Regions from separate parts of the Agromyces aerolatus genome, predicted to be linked through region 1. Evidence: predicted binding sites of a transcription regulator. Region 1 holds the regulator's gene; the other holds the start of a gene.
What was found. Region 1 encodes LexA, which represses DNA repair genes until DNA is damaged. Its sites were predicted from a motif close to TCGAACANNTGTTCGA; they were not measured.

Region 1 (7,213 bases):
GGTCGACGTACGCGCAGTCGCTCACCGACAAGCCCGTGAAGGGCATGCTGACGGGGCCAGTGACCGTCCTCGCGTGGTCGTTCGTGCGCGACGACCAGTCGCTCGCCGACACCGCCCGTCAGGTCGCGCTGGCGCTCCGCGACGAGATCGGCGACCTCGAGGCCGCGGGCATCCGGGTCATCCAGGTCGACGAGCCCGCGCTCCGCGAGCTGTTGCCGCTCAAGCGCGCGGATCAGCCCGCGTACCTCGACTGGTCCGTCGGCGCGTTCCGGCTCGCGACCGGCGGCGCGGCGGCGGCCACCCAGGTGCACACGCACCTGTGTTACTCGGAGTTCGGCGTCATCATCGACGCGATCAGGAACCTCGACGCCGACGTGACCTCGATCGAGGCCGCCCGCAGCCGCATGGAGGTCGTCGACGACCTGGCCGAGAGCGGGTTCGACCACGGCATCGGGCCGGGGGTGTACGACATCCACTCACCGCGCGTGCCGAGCACCGACGAGGTGCGGTCGATGCTCGAGCGCGCGGTCGCCGAGATCCCCGCGACCCGGCTGTGGGTCAATCCGGACTGCGGGCTCAAGACCCGCGGGTATGCCGAGACGGTCGAGTCGCTCGAGCACATCATCGCCGCGACGAAGGCGGTGCGCGCGGGCATCGCGGTACCCGGCTGATCGTCGCGCGCGCGGCGCGCGGCCGGGGCATCCGATCCGTCACGGATGTCCCGGCCGCGGTTCACACGCGACGTGCGGTCCGCTCGGGGTGACCGCCCAGGTGCGCGACCTACCCTCGTGGGTATGCGATTGGCCGTCACCGAGACCGGAGCCGGGCCGCGCACCGCGATTCTCATCCACGGCATCATGTCGGACTCGCGCGCGTGGCACCGGGTCACCGCCGAGCTCGAGCAGCACGGGTTCCGAGTGATCGCGGTCGACCTCGCCGGCCACGGGCGGAGCCCGAGGGCCGCACGGTACTCGCCGGCGGCGTGGGCCGACGACGTGGTCGAGACGCTCACCCCGCTGCTCGACGGGCCGCCCGACGTGGTCATGGGCCACTCGCTGGGCGGGCTCGTCGCGAGCCTCGTCGCCGACCGCATGGCACCGCGGGCCGCGATCTACATCGACCCCGCGTTCTCGTTCCCCACGGGGCTGCGCGGCCTGGCGTTCAAGCTGTTCTTCGCGATCGCGCCGCGCCCGCGCCGGTCAGCGCTCGTGAAGATGAACCCGAAGTGGCACGCCGACGACGTCGAGATCGAGCTCGCGACGCTTCGCGACTGGGACAAGCGCACCATCCTCGGGTTCAGCGACACCCGGCCGCTCGTGCCGCCCGTATCGCTCGTTGCGCCGAGCCTCGTCGTGCTCGCCGAGAAGAGCCTGCTCATCACTGAGCAGGTGGCCGCACGGCTCCGCGGTCAGGGCATGACGGTGCAGACGCTCGAGGGCACGGGCCACACCGTGTTCCGCGACGACCACGCCGGGTTCATGCACGCGGTGCTCGACTGGCTGCGTGCCGTGCCGGCGCCGGCGCACGGCGCCGCGCACACCCGGTAGGGCCGCCGCGGGCGTCAGACGGCGCGCAGCACCGCCACGACCTTGCCGAGCACCTCGGCCGCATCGCCGAGGATGGGCTCGAACGCGGTGTTGCGGGGGAGCAGCCACGTGTGGCCGTCGCGCTGGCGGAACACCTTCACGGTCGCCTCGCCGTCGAGCATCGCCGCGACGATCTCGCCGTTCTCGGCCGAACGCTGAGCCCGGATGACGACCCAGTCGCCGTCGCAGATCGCGGCGTCGATCATCGAGTCGCCCACGACCTTGAGCATGAAGAGCTCGCCCTTGCCGACGAGCTGGCGCGGAAGCGGGAACACCTCGTCGATCTGCTGGTCGGCCGTGATCGGCACGCCCGCCGCGATGCGCCCCACGAGCGGGACCATCGCGGCGTCGTTGATCGGGATGGGCTCGCTCGCGGAGACGCGCGCCTCTGAACCGGGCAGCTCGATGAGCACCTCGAGGGCGCGCGGCCGGTTCGGGTCGCGACGCAGGTACCCGGCGAGCTCGAGCTGGTTCAGCTGATGCGTGACGCTCGACAGCGAGGACAGGCCGACGCCGTCCCCGATCTCGCGCATGCTCGGCGGATAGCCGCGTTCGGCGACCGATCGCTGGATGACCTCGAGGATCGCGGTCTGCTTCGCCGTCAAGCCCTTGGAGCGTCGCCGTCGCGAGCCGGACTCCGGTGTGCGGTCGATGTCGGTGCTCACGGTCTCGCCCCTCGTTGCGACCGCCGCGCGGCCGGATGTCGGTGGTCTGTGTTCGACTCAGATCAGTGTTCGAAGCAGATCGAACATTCGAAACTGTATCTGCCCGGGGCGACCGCATCAAACATATGTTCGAGCGTGTCGCATCACGATCTGCGCCATCCCGCCGATCTGTGCCGAAGCGCCCGTGCAGAAGAAATGGAGAGAGACCTTGCGCGGTCGTTCATTCGAAGATACATTCGGAACAGAGCTTCGCACCGGCCGCTCCCGGCCGAGCGGCGGGTGCGGCTCGACCACATCGACAGCACGGCGAGAACCGTCAGGAGGAACCATGAGCGAGACCACCACGTTCGGCGCAGCCCCTCGAACGCGCCTGCGGCTGACCCGCCGCGGGCGTGCGGTGCTGACGACGCTCGCCGCACTGCCGATCGCCGTGTTCGCCTCGGTCTCGGTGCTGGGCGCGGGCGTCGCCGCGGCAGACGGCGGCGACACGCCGGTGGCTCCGCTCGAGGTCGTGACCGTCGGGCACGGCGACACGCTCTGGGAGCTCGCCGAGTCGATCGCGCCCGAAGAAGACCCGCGCGAGGTCATCGCCGACATCGTCCGGCTCAACGGCCTCGGCGACGCGGTCGTGCAGCCCGGCCAGAAGCTCGCCCTGCCGGCGCACGAGTAGCCGGCCGGTGCGACCGGCCGGGTGCGACCGGGGCCCTCCCGGCTGACGACTACCATGGCCTGGTGACGAGCCTCGACGACCTCCCCATCCGAGACGACCTCCGCGGAAGATCGCCGTACGGCGCACCGCAGAAGGCCGTGCTCGTTGCGCTGAACGTCAACGAGAACACGCATCCGATTCCCGAGGCGGTCGCGCACGACATCGTCGCGCGTGTCGCCGCGGCGATCCTCGGGCTGAACCGCTATCCCGACCGGGAGTTCACCGAGCTGCGCACCGCGTTCGCCGCGTACCTCGGTCACGGGCTTCGCCCTGAGCAGATCTGGGCCGCGAACGGCTCGAACGAGGTGCTCCAGCACCTCCTCCAGGCCTACGGCGGGCCGGGCCGCACCGTGCTCGGGTTCGCGCCGACGTACTCGATGTACGGGCTGCTCGCGTCCGGCACCGGCACACGGTGGGTCACCGGGGAGCGCGACGCCGAGTACGAGCTGAGCCCCGAGACCGCGGTCGCCGCGGTCCGCGAGCACGACCCCGACCTGGTGCTGCTCTGCGCTCCGAACAACCCCACCGGCACGCCGCTGTCCCTGGCGACGATCGAAGCCGTCGCCGACGCGGCCCGCGGCATCGTGGTGGTCGACGAGGCCTACTTCGAGTTCGCCGATCCCGGCACGCCGAGCGCGCTGACGCTCCTCGAGGGGCGGCCGCGGCTCGTGGTCTCGCGCACCATGAGCAAGGCGTTCGCGTTCGCGGGCGCCCGCGTCGGATACCTCGCCGCCGATCCGGCGGCCATCGATGCGCTCCGGCTCGTGCGGCTGCCGTATCACCTGTCGGCGCTGACCCAGGCGGCCGCGCTCGGTGCGCTCGCGCACGCCGACCAGATGCTCGCGATGGTCGACGAGATCCGGGTGCAGCGCGAGCGCATCTCGGGCGAGCTCGCACGCCTCGGCTTCCACCCGTACCGCAGCGGCGCGAACTTCGTGCTCTTCGACGGGGTCGACGACCCGCACGCGGTGTTCGAGGCATTGCTCGCACGAGGCATCCTGATTCGTGAGATCGGCCTGCCGGGCAGCCTCCGCGTGACGGCCGGCACCGAGACCGAGACGACCGCGTTCCTCGAGGCGATCGCGCCGTTCGCGCCCGGGCCTGCCCAATAGACTGGTGGTATGACCTCCCCGAACGCCGGCCGTAGCGCGCGCGTGCAGCGCGAGACGAGCGAGTCGAGCATCGACCTGTCGATCGACCTCGACGGGACCGGAACGAGCGACATCGAGACCGGTGTGCCGTTCTACGACCACCTGCTCACCGCGTTCGCGAAGCACTCGCTGAGCGACCTCACGGTGCGCGCCTCCGGGGATGTCGAGATCGACGTGCACCACACGGTCGAAGACGTGGGCATCGTGCTCGGCACCGCGATCAGGCAGGCGCTCGGCGACAAGTCCGGCATCTCGCGATACGGCGACGCCCTGGTGCCGCTCGACGAGGCGCTCGCGCAGGCCGTCGTCGACATCTCGGGTCGTCCGTACCTCGTGCACACGGGTGAGCCGGCCGGGTTCGAGTACCACCTGATCGGCGGCCACTTCACGGGCTCCATGGTGCGTCACGTGTTCGAGGCCATCACGTTCAACGCGGCGCTCACGGTGCACGTCACCGTGCTCGGCGGCCGCGACCCGCACCACATCGCCGAGGCCGAGTTCAAGGCGTTCGCGCGCGCGTTCCGCCAGGCGAAGGCGCTCGACCCGCTCGTGGTCGGGATTCCGTCGACCAAGGGCGCGCTGTGAGCCGGAGCCCGCGCGTCGTCGTCCTCGACTACGGGTCGGGCAACGTGCACTCGGCGGCCAAGGCCCTCGAGCGTGCGGGGGCCGAGGTCGAGCTCACGGCCGACCGGCGTGCGGTCATGGAGGCCGACGGCCTCCTCGTGCCGGGGGTCGGCGCGTTCGACGCGGTCATGCGGCAGCTCCGCGCGGTGCGCGGCGACGAGCTCATCGACCGCCGGCTCGCCGGTGGCCGCCCCGTGCTCGGCATCTGCGTGGGCATGCAGGTGCTCTTCGAACGCGGCGTCGAACGCGGCGTCGACACCGAGGGGCTCGGTGAGTGGCCGGGTGCCGTGACCGAGCTGCCGGCCGAGGTGCTGCCGCACATGGGCTGGAACACCGTCGAACCCGACGAGGGCAGCGTGCTGTTCGACGGGCTCGACGGCGAGCGGTTCTACTTCGTGCACTCGTTTGCGGCACAGGGCTGGACGCTCGAGACCAGTCCTCCGTTCCCGAGCCCGAAGCTGACCTGGGCCGAGCACGGCGGTCGGTTCCTCGCCGCGGTCGAGAACGGACCGCTGTCGGCAACCCAGTTCCACCCCGAGAAATCGTCCGAGGCCGGCATCAGGCTGCTCGGCAATTGGCTCGGCACCCTGCGCTGAGCCGTCATGCGCGAACGGTGACCCTCGCACGTCGCTAGGATGCTGTGACTGTGCCGAACACCGCGAATGCGGCCCCCATATTCGAGGACAGTGATGAGTGAGTTCAACAAGACCCCGCGCCTGGTGCTGCTTCCGGCGGTTGACGTCGCGGGCGGCAAGGCCGTCCGGCTGACCAAGGGCGAGGCGGGCACCGAGACGAACTACGGCGACCCGGTCGACGCCGCCGTGGACTGGGCCGATCAGGGCGCCGAGTGGATCCACCTGGTCGACCTCGACGCCGCATTCGGGCGCGGGTCGAACGGCGCGATCCTGAAGAAGGTCATCCGCCAGGTGCGCGGCGTCAACGTCGAGCTCTCGGGCGGCATTCGCGACGACGCGTCGCTCGAGCACGCGCTCGAGATCGGCGCCAAGCGCATCAACCTCGGCACGGCCGCGCTCGAGAACCCCGAGTGGGCGGCGTCGGTCATCGCCCAGTACGGTGAGGCGATCGCGGTCGGCCTCGACGTGCGTGGCGAGACGCTCGCGGCTCGCGGCTGGACCCAGGACGGCGGCAACCTCTGGCAGGTCATGGAACGCCTCGAGGAGGCGGGCGCCGCGCGGTACGTGGTGACCGACGTCACCAAGGACGGCACGCTCCAGGGCCCGAACCTCGATCTCCTGCGGCGCATCATGGATCGCACGCACCGCCCCGTCGTGGCGTCCGGTGGCGTCTCGAACCTCGACGACATCGCCGCGCTGCGCGAGCTCGTGCCGATGGGGCTCGAGGGCACGATCGTCGGCAAGGCGCTCTACGCCGGCGCGTTCACGCTGGCCGAGGCACTGGATGTCGCAGGGCGCTGAGCCGGGCCCGGCCGGTCCCTCCTCGAGCGGCGGGGGCACGGCCGACTCGAACGTCGCGGACTCGGCCGGACAGCCGTGGGCGGGACGTTCGTTCCACTCGAACCCGCACGCCGCGGACGACGGACGCATGCCGGCCGAGCTCGCCGCCGCGCTCGAACGGTTCGCGGCGGGCGACGGCGGACAGACCGAGGTCGTCAGGGCGTTCGCGGGCGCGCGGCTGCTGATCCCGCTCGTCGCCGAGCTCGGCGACGGCGGCGACGGGGATGACGCCGATGACGCGGGCCCGCACGGGCTCCGCGTCGACAAGAGCCAGGAGCTCTCGATCGTCACGGTCGCGGGGCCCGACGGGCGCAAGGTGCTTCCGGTGTTCGGCTCGGTGGAGGCGATGAGCCGCTGGAACCCGCTCGCGCGGCCGGTGCCGGCCGACGGCGTCCGCGTGGCTCTGGCCGCGGCCGACGACGGCACCGACCTCGTGGTGCTCGACCCCGGGTCGCCGACCGAGTTCGTGCTGCGCCGGCCGGCGGTGTGGGCCGTCGCGCGGTCGCTGCCGTGGCAGCCGCCGTTCGAGGCGGCCGAGATCGCCGACGCGTTCGAGCGCTCGATCGGGTCGGAGCTCGCCGTGCTCGGCGTCGAGCTGATCGCGGGCGACCCGCGCGCCCGGCTCGCCGGCCCCGAGCTCGTCGTGCGATTGACCCTGATCGCTGGGCTCACGCGCCAGGAGCTCGACGCGACGACCGCGCGCCTCGCCCGGCGCTGGGCCGAGGACGACCGCATCGCGACCGGGGTCGACTCGCTCGCCGTGAAGCTCGTGGGCGGGCCGTCGGCCTGACGCGCACTGGCCTACGTGCGCTGGCCTACGCGCGCCTGCCTGACCCGCGCCGTCGGCGCCGGGCGTGCCGTCCGCCGTTGACGCGCACCGATCGCAGGCGCATGATCGTGGCAGCGCGACCCGTGCGCGCGAGACGCGAGGTGCGACATGCTCGAGCAACCGCGAACCCGGAGCACCCGGCTGGGTGCCGGGGACCGGCCGGACCGCTACGAC
Region 2 (7,213 bases), on a different contig from region 1:
AGCAGCCCGGCGAGCGCGTCGACCTTCGCGAGACGCGATCTCGTCGACGCGACGGCCTCTGCGACCCCCACGAGCTCATCGAGCAGCACCCGGCCAGTCTGGCAGCGGCCACCGACATGCGAGAGGGCTTGCGCGAGCGCCCCGACCAGGCGATCGATCTCGGGCGCTCCGACCGGACGCGCTGACAGGTCGGCGCGCGAATGCCTTGACATTTCGGCGGCAGTAACGTGCAATATTTTGCATGTCGCTGAACTCGACGAGGCACCCATGCCGTTGACCACCCCGCGGCCCGGGCGCCCGAGCTCGCTGCGCGACTACGCCTACACCGAGCTCCGCGATGCCATCGTGAGCGGTGAGCTCGCCCCCGGCGAGCGGCTGCGCGACCCCGAGCTCGAATCGTGGCTCGGCGTGAGCCGGACCCCGATCCGAGAGGCGATCGCCCGCCTCGAGCTCGCGGGACTCGTCCGCACGCAGCGCGCGAAGCAGACCGTGGTCGCGCCGCTCGACACGCGCGCGGCGCTCGCGGCGCAGCGCATCGCCGCCTCGCTGCACGAGCTCGCCGTGCGCGAGGCCGTGCCGCAGCTCACGGAGGCGGACCTGGACGCCATGCGCGCGGCCAACGACGCGTTCTCGGCGGCGCTCCGAGCCGGTGACGTCGACGCGGCCATCGCCGCAGACGACGACTTCCACGGGGTGGCCGTCCGCGCGAGCGCGAACCCGCTGCTGCCCGGCCTGCTCGAACAGGTGACCCCGCAACTCCGCCGGCTCGAGCGCGCCCGATTCGGTTCGCTCGCGGGACGCGGCTCGGTCGCCGACCACGACCGCATCATCGCGCGATGCGCGGCCGGCCAGGTCGAGGAGGCCGCACTCGCGGCACGCGAGAACTGGTCCACGCTCGGCCGCCTGCTCGATCTCGACGACGCCCCGGCGGGGACGGGATAGCGCGCCCGAGACCTCCGCCCGAGACATCCGCACCCGGGCACCCGCCCGAGACATCCGCCCCACCAGACACGGACCGACCAGAAGGAGCCACGCTCATGCCCATCGCCGACTTCCCGCGCCATCAGCTCACGTTCGGGCCGAGCCCGATCCACCCGGTCGACCGGCTCAGCGCCCACCTCGGCGGCGCGCGCGTGTGGATGAAACGCGAAGACGTCTCGAGCGGGCTCGCCTACGGCGGCAACAAGATCCGCAAGCTCGAGTACCTGGTGCCCGAGGCGCTCGCCCAGGGTGCCGACACGCTCGTCTCGATCGGGGGCGTGCAGTCCAATCACACGCGGCAGGTCGCCGCGGTCGCGGCGCACCTCGGCATGAAGGCCGTCCTCGTGCAGGAGCACTGGGTGAACTGGCCCGACGCCGTGAACGACCGGGTCGGAAACATCCTGCTCTCACGGCTCATGGGGGCCGATGTGCGCCTTTCGCCTGCGGGGTTCGGCATCGGGTTCAAGGAGTCGTGGCGGCAGGCGATCGCCGACGTCGAGGCGGCCGGCGGCACGCCGTACGCGATCCCCGCCGGCGCCTCGGATCACCGGCTCGGCGGACTCGGCTTCGCGAACTGGGCGCACGAGGTCGCCGCGCAGGAGCGCGAGCTCGGCGTGTTCTTCGACACGATCGTCGTGTGCGCCGTGACCGGGTCGACGCACGGTGGAATGATCGCGGGCTTCGCCGACCTCGAGGCGAACTTCGGCGGGCGGCCGCGCCGCGTGATCGGCATCGACGCGTCGGCGAAGATCGATGAGACCCGCGAGCAGGTCGGGCGCATCGCGCGCAACACCGCCGAGCTGATCGGCGTGGGCCGTCCGCTCCGCGACGACGAGGTGAACGTGCTCGAAGGCTGGGCCGGTGACGAGTACGGCATCCCCGTCGAGTCGACCGATGAGGCGATGCGGCTCACCGGGCGCCTCGAGGGCGTCATCCTCGATCCGGTCTACGAGGGGAAGTCCATGGCCGGGCTGATCGACCTCGTGTCGAGCGGCGAGATCTCGAAGGACTCGAATGTGCTCTACGCGCACCTCGGCGGGCAGCCCGCGATCAACGCGTACAGTGGGCGGTACCACTGACCCCGGGGACACGCTCGGCCGCGCTGCGATCAGCGATCGTGATGAAGGCCGCCGGGATCAGGCCGTAGGCGAGACCGACGGCGTAGAGCACGACCCAGCCGTCGAGGTCGGCTTCGGCCGGCGACCCGGCCGCCACGGTCAGACCCGCCGATACGGCCCACGCAGCCGCGCCGAGGCCCGCGAGGCTCCGGCCACGAGGAGATACGCTCGTCGGTCCTTCGCTTCGAGCCGCGGCACCAGCAGCGAGACGAGACCGGCCGCGAGGCCCGCGCACGCGCCTCCGAGCGCCAGTCCGAGCAGCGCGTCGGCTGGAATCGTCCCGTCGACGCGACCCCGGAAATCCCAGTGGAATGCGAGCTCGTCGGGCATCGCCATCGACCAGCGCAGGAAGCTGAGCACGATGAACACGGCGGGTGCCGTCAGGCTCGCGGCCGCGAGCGCTCGGCCGAGCACGCGCCGTCTGGCTGCGAATTCCGGCCGACGCGCCAACTCAGCGGGATCGGAGCGCATGCCGGGCGAGGAACGCGGCCGCCTTGAGCGTGAGCCGCGGCTCGGCCTGTCTCAAGCGCCGGATCGCCCGCATCTCGTCACCGACATCGACGCCGTCACCGCGCCCGACACCGACACTTCCGGCGTCTCCGATCAGCCGCTCGGCCCACGCCAGCGCAGGCACTGGCGGCTGCCCGCCGACCGGCACCTCGCCGCCGAAGATCGCAGCGAGGCGACGGCGCGGATCCTCCCGGTCACCGAGGATCGCTGCGGACCACCTGCTCTGCATGTCACACCTCTCCGGTACGGTCACGTTCGCTGTCTTCTTCACGGTACGAGCCAGGCGGTGGACTCGCCTCCGTCGCCCGACGGAGATCGGGGTACCGGCGCGATGCTGGCGATTCGAGTTCTCCACAGATGTCGGATGGATCGAAGCTGTATTCGAAAATATTGCTATCTTGGAAGTATGTCTTCTTCCGATCTCCCGGCAGCGCGACCTCCGGGCGCTGAGTGCACGAGCGGCGAGGCGCGGTCGGCTCAGCGAGGCGGCCTCGCCGAACTCGTCGACAGCGCGGTGGCACACCAGCGCGCAGTCGGTCGGCACGACGCCGCGCGACTCGAGCACGTGTTCCGAGTGCTGGAGTTCGCCGCATCGAACGCCCACGATCTCGTTGCCGCCCGATTCAGCGGCGCACCCGCCGCTCGCCGACTAGCCCGACGCGGTCGCCGCCCTCGACGACCGGCTGGCCGAGCTCGCCCGCACTGACAACCCGGCCCGACTCCGACGCGCAGCGCGCAGGCTCGTGGAGAGCGTCCAGGCCGACACGATCGCCGCGCGGCATCAGAAAGCGCGTGCCGAACGCCGAGTCGAGCTGCAGCCCGCTCACGACGGCATGGCCTGGTTGCACCTGCTGCTGCCGGCGGCCGATGCCCTGCTGATCAAGAACCGACTCTGCCAGGCTGCTGACCGCGCTCGTCGCGCGGAGCCGAGCGCCCCGAGCACCGGCGCCGGTGTGATCGGCCAGACGACCCGCGAACCGCTCGCTCGGCACGACGAGGTGCGACGCGAGCTCGCCGCCGAACGGCATCTCGATCAGCTCCGGGCCGACCTCGCCCGCGATCTCCTGCTGCATGCGATACCTCCCGGACCGCCACGCGACGCACCTGAGCGCCGCCGGCGGGAGCGAGACGAGACGCGGCATCACAGCTCGGCGCACCACTCGGCCGCTGAAGAGAGTGCCGAACACCACGTTTCCGAGACGGTCAGCGCCGAACAGACCGTCGCCTCCCTGACCGGCATCCGCCCGACCGTGCATGTGACCGTGCCGGTGATGACGCTGCTCGGCCGAACCGACGAGCCTGGCCTCCTCGACGGGTACGGCCCGATCGACGCCGACACGGCTCGAGCTCTGGCCGGCGAGGCAGCCTCGTTCACCCGATTGCTGACCCATCCGGTCACGTCCGCCGTGCTCGATGTCGATCGTACGAGCTATCGAGTGCCCGCAGATCTCCGCCGGTGGCTACAGGTTCGTGACGGGACCTGCCGGTTTCCGGGGTGCAGCCGTGCAGCGATCCGATGTGATCTCGATCACTCCGAAGGCTGGGCCGGCGAGGGCGGCGCCACCTCGCACGACAACCTTGCCCACCTGTGTGCCGCCCATCACCATCTGAAACATGACACGGGCTGGTCACTCCGGCACCTGCACGAGGGCGTGCTCGAGTGGACCTCGCTGACCGGGGCCCGCTACCGCACCGCTCCAGAGAGCGGACTCACGATGGTCTCACCACCTCGCGCTCCAGATTCAGCGGCTCCGACGGGACGACCTCCGTTCTGACCCGCACCGTTCTGACCCGCACCGTTCTGACCCGCACCGTTCTGATCCGCACCGTCCTGCGCTCAGCGACACCGGTCTGCTCTGCGCCGGCACCGCCCTGCGCTCACCGGCGCCGCCGGACGCTCCGCGCCGTTCGCGGGCACCTTCAGATAGCGCCGCCGACGATCGCCTCGCCGAGCGGGGTGCGGCTGTGCAGCACACGGGCGCCGTCGCGTGTGCTCTGCATGAGCCCGGCGTTCCGGAGAACGCTGAGGTGGTGCGATGCCGTCGACGCGGCGAGACCGCCGTCGGCGGCGACCTGCGAGGTCGTCCTGGTCTCATGCCCGGCGAGCAGGATCGCCGCGCGTGCGGGACCCACGAGTGCCGCGAGAGCGTCTGCAGACTCCGCGGAGTCACGCGCCCACGTCTCCGTCACGCCCTGGGCGGGGTAGAACAGCGTCGGCTGCGCGGGCGGCTCGGTCAGCACCGCGCATCGGGCCGCCATGACCGAGGGCACGAGCACGAGTCCGCTGCCCCGGCAGTCGAGCACCTCGCGGTGCGTTCGCATCGCGACCCGCACGGTGTCGCCGTGCCATTCGACGGACGTGTTCAGCGCACCCAGCATCTGCGCGACGCCCTCCGTGGCGATCCGGCGAGCGCGCACCGCGATGTCGGCGCGCAGCACCCGCTCCAGCTGCCCCCACACCGGCGCGAGCAGCGCCGACCAGACCTCGAGCCAGGCATCGGCGATGAGCTCGCGGGCGCGTTCGGGCTGCGCACGCATCCGCACGATCGCCGCCCGGCGCTCACCCGTCGACCGGACGATCATCTTGCCGAGATCGACCCGCATGAGCTCGGCGGGCACCTGCCTGAGCCGCTCAGCCTCGTCTTCGGGGGTCACGTCCCAGCTCGGCGTCGTCGTGAAGAAATCCGGGAAGTACCCGTCAGCGCCGATCAGCAGCGCGAGCAGATCGAACGACGCGCCCGGCACCCGGTCGCGCACGCTTCGCAGCCACCCCCATTGCAACGGATGCTCCGGCGGCCGCAGCACCACGCGCACCGCGTGGCACAGCTCATGTCCCGGCGAGACGCCGAACCGGATCGCTGAGATATCGTCGGGCGCGAGCCGGAAATCGACGTAGTTTCGATCCACATCGAAAGGGTATCGAGCGGATGCTCCATCGCCGAGGCTGTTCGCAGACGAGGCATCCGCCCCGCTCACGAGGAAAGGACCAGGCTCATGCCGTCCGCCGCCAACCCCATCGTGGCCCCCGAATCGATCCGCCTCGGCTCAGGCCGGAGCCGGCGCTTCCAGGGCCGCGACCACGGTGCCGACATCTCGTACTTCTACGTCGATGCGGCGCCCGGTGAAGGGCCAGCCCTGCACCGTCACCCCTACTCCGAGACCTGGGTCGTGCTCGAGGGCGAGGCGACGTTCACGATCGGCGAAGCGGAGGTGATCGGGTCCGCGGGTGACACCGCGACTGTCGGCACCGGCGTCTGGCACGCGTTCAAGGCCACCGGCGCGGAGCGTCTGCGCATCCTCTGCATCCACGCATCCGACATGATCATTCAAGAGTTCGCCGACGAGCTCTGAGCTGCACCCGCACACCGGACAGGAGCACCCCCAGCCATGTCATTCCAGGCCTACCTCGACAACATCGAGACCAAGACCGGCCTCACGCCGCGCCAGTTCATCGAGCTCGCCCGCGAGCGCGGATTCGACGCGACCACGAAGGCCACGCCGATCGTGGCGTGGCTCAAGGAGGACTACGGCCTCGGTCAGGGGCACGCGATGGCCCTCGTCCACGTCATCACCAAGGGCGATCAGATCTCGGCCAAACACGTGGGCACGGGCGGCACCCACAGCGACGCCTCCGACCGGCTCTGGCTCGACGGGCAGGCGACCAAGCCGAGCGCGTAGCGACCCCTCAGGTCCGAGGCTCATCCGCCGTCGGCCGATGGGGCGGCGTCATTCGCGCGCCTCGCCGTCACCGCCATCGCGACCGGCGTCGCCGCGCCGTTTGCGCTTCGCGTCTTCGGCGAACGCCGCCGCGAATGCGATACCCAGGCCGGCGCCGAGCGCCAGCCCGACCCCGAGGTTGTCCAGGGCGAGCCCGAGCGCCAGCCCCAACGCGACGCCGATCGCGATCCCGGCGCCCCACGCGGTGTTCTGGTCCATGCCTCGACCCTCAGCCATGTCCGCCACGCTAGGCGGCCCGGCCCCGCTTCCGCGTCCACCGCACGACGGAGATCCCGGATATCGCGGCACCCGCGGCTCGACGACGAGCGCCCTTGGCAAGATGGTCGCATGCCCCGCACGTACCGGTACTCCTCCGACTCCGCCGAGCTCGACCGCGAGCTGGTCCACCGGTGGCTGAGCACCGACGCGTACTGGGCGATCGGCCGTGCCCGAGAGATCCAGGACGCCGCGATCGACGGGTCGCGCAACTTCGGCGGCTACGACGAGGCATCCGGCGACCAGGTCGCCTACGCGCGCGTCGTGACCGACGGCGTGACGTTCGCCTGGCTGTGCGACGTGTACGTCGACCCGGCCGTGCGCGGCGAAGGCGTCGGCGTCGCGCTCGTCGAGCAGGTGGTGACCGAGATCCGGGCGCTCGGCGTGCGCCGCATCGTGCTGGTCACGGGCGACGCGCACGGGCTGTACGAGCGGTTCGGCTTCACGGCCATCGACACGCCTGAGCGGTGGATGGTGCTCGGCGCCTCCTGAGCGAGCAGGACGCCGCGCCGTCAGCGTCGCTTACGATCGACGGCGTGACCATCCTCGCCGCGGCCGACTGGCGCGAACGCGAAGGCGCGCATACCGCGCGCGCCGACGCGCTCACCGCC

Region 2: RH864_RS07440 (HNH endonuclease signature motif containing protein) is a predicted target of LexA. The motif match lies at 3,167-3,182, and genes of this name have one in related genera.

What each region holds. Positions count from the first base shown of each region.
Region 1 is NZ_JAVKGQ010000012.1:35,201-42,413, reverse strand. It holds gene metE (5-methyltetrahydropteroyltriglutamate--homocysteine S-methyltransferase) at 1-671, shown strand, start outside; gene RH864_RS14325 (alpha/beta fold hydrolase) at 795-1,547, shown strand; gene lexA (transcriptional repressor LexA) at 1,562-2,239, opposite strand; gene RH864_RS14315 (LysM peptidoglycan-binding domain-containing protein) at 2,580-2,921, shown strand; gene RH864_RS14310 (histidinol-phosphate transaminase) at 2,984-4,072, shown strand; gene hisB (imidazoleglycerol-phosphate dehydratase HisB) at 4,082-4,696, shown strand; gene hisH (imidazole glycerol phosphate synthase subunit HisH) at 4,693-5,331, shown strand; gene priA (bifunctional 1-(5-phosphoribosyl)-5-((5-phosphoribosylamino)methylideneamino)imidazole-4-carboxamide isomerase/phosphoribosylanthranilate isomerase PriA) at 5,425-6,171, shown strand; gene RH864_RS14290 (SseB family protein) at 6,155-7,000, shown strand; gene RH864_RS14285 (pyridoxal phosphate-dependent decarboxylase family protein) at 7,148-7,213, shown strand, end outside.
Region 2 is NZ_JAVKGQ010000004.1:188,644-195,856, reverse strand. It holds gene RH864_RS07470 (ATP-dependent DNA ligase) at 1-89, opposite strand, end outside; gene RH864_RS07465 (GntR family transcriptional regulator) at 268-942, shown strand; gene RH864_RS07460 (1-aminocyclopropane-1-carboxylate deaminase) at 1,038-2,060, shown strand; gene RH864_RS07455 (hypothetical protein) at 2,032-2,196, opposite strand; gene RH864_RS07450 (hypothetical protein) at 2,199-2,513, opposite strand; gene RH864_RS07445 (hypothetical protein) at 2,551-2,838, opposite strand; gene RH864_RS07440 (HNH endonuclease signature motif containing protein) at 3,293-4,384, shown strand; gene RH864_RS07435 (ArsR/SmtB family transcription factor) at 4,530-5,516, opposite strand; gene RH864_RS07430 (cupin domain-containing protein) at 5,604-5,960, shown strand; gene RH864_RS07425 (DUF4287 domain-containing protein) at 5,997-6,287, shown strand; gene RH864_RS07420 (hypothetical protein) at 6,336-6,545, opposite strand; gene RH864_RS07415 (GNAT family N-acetyltransferase) at 6,675-7,094, shown strand; gene RH864_RS07410 (3-methyladenine DNA glycosylase) at 7,139-7,213, shown strand, end outside.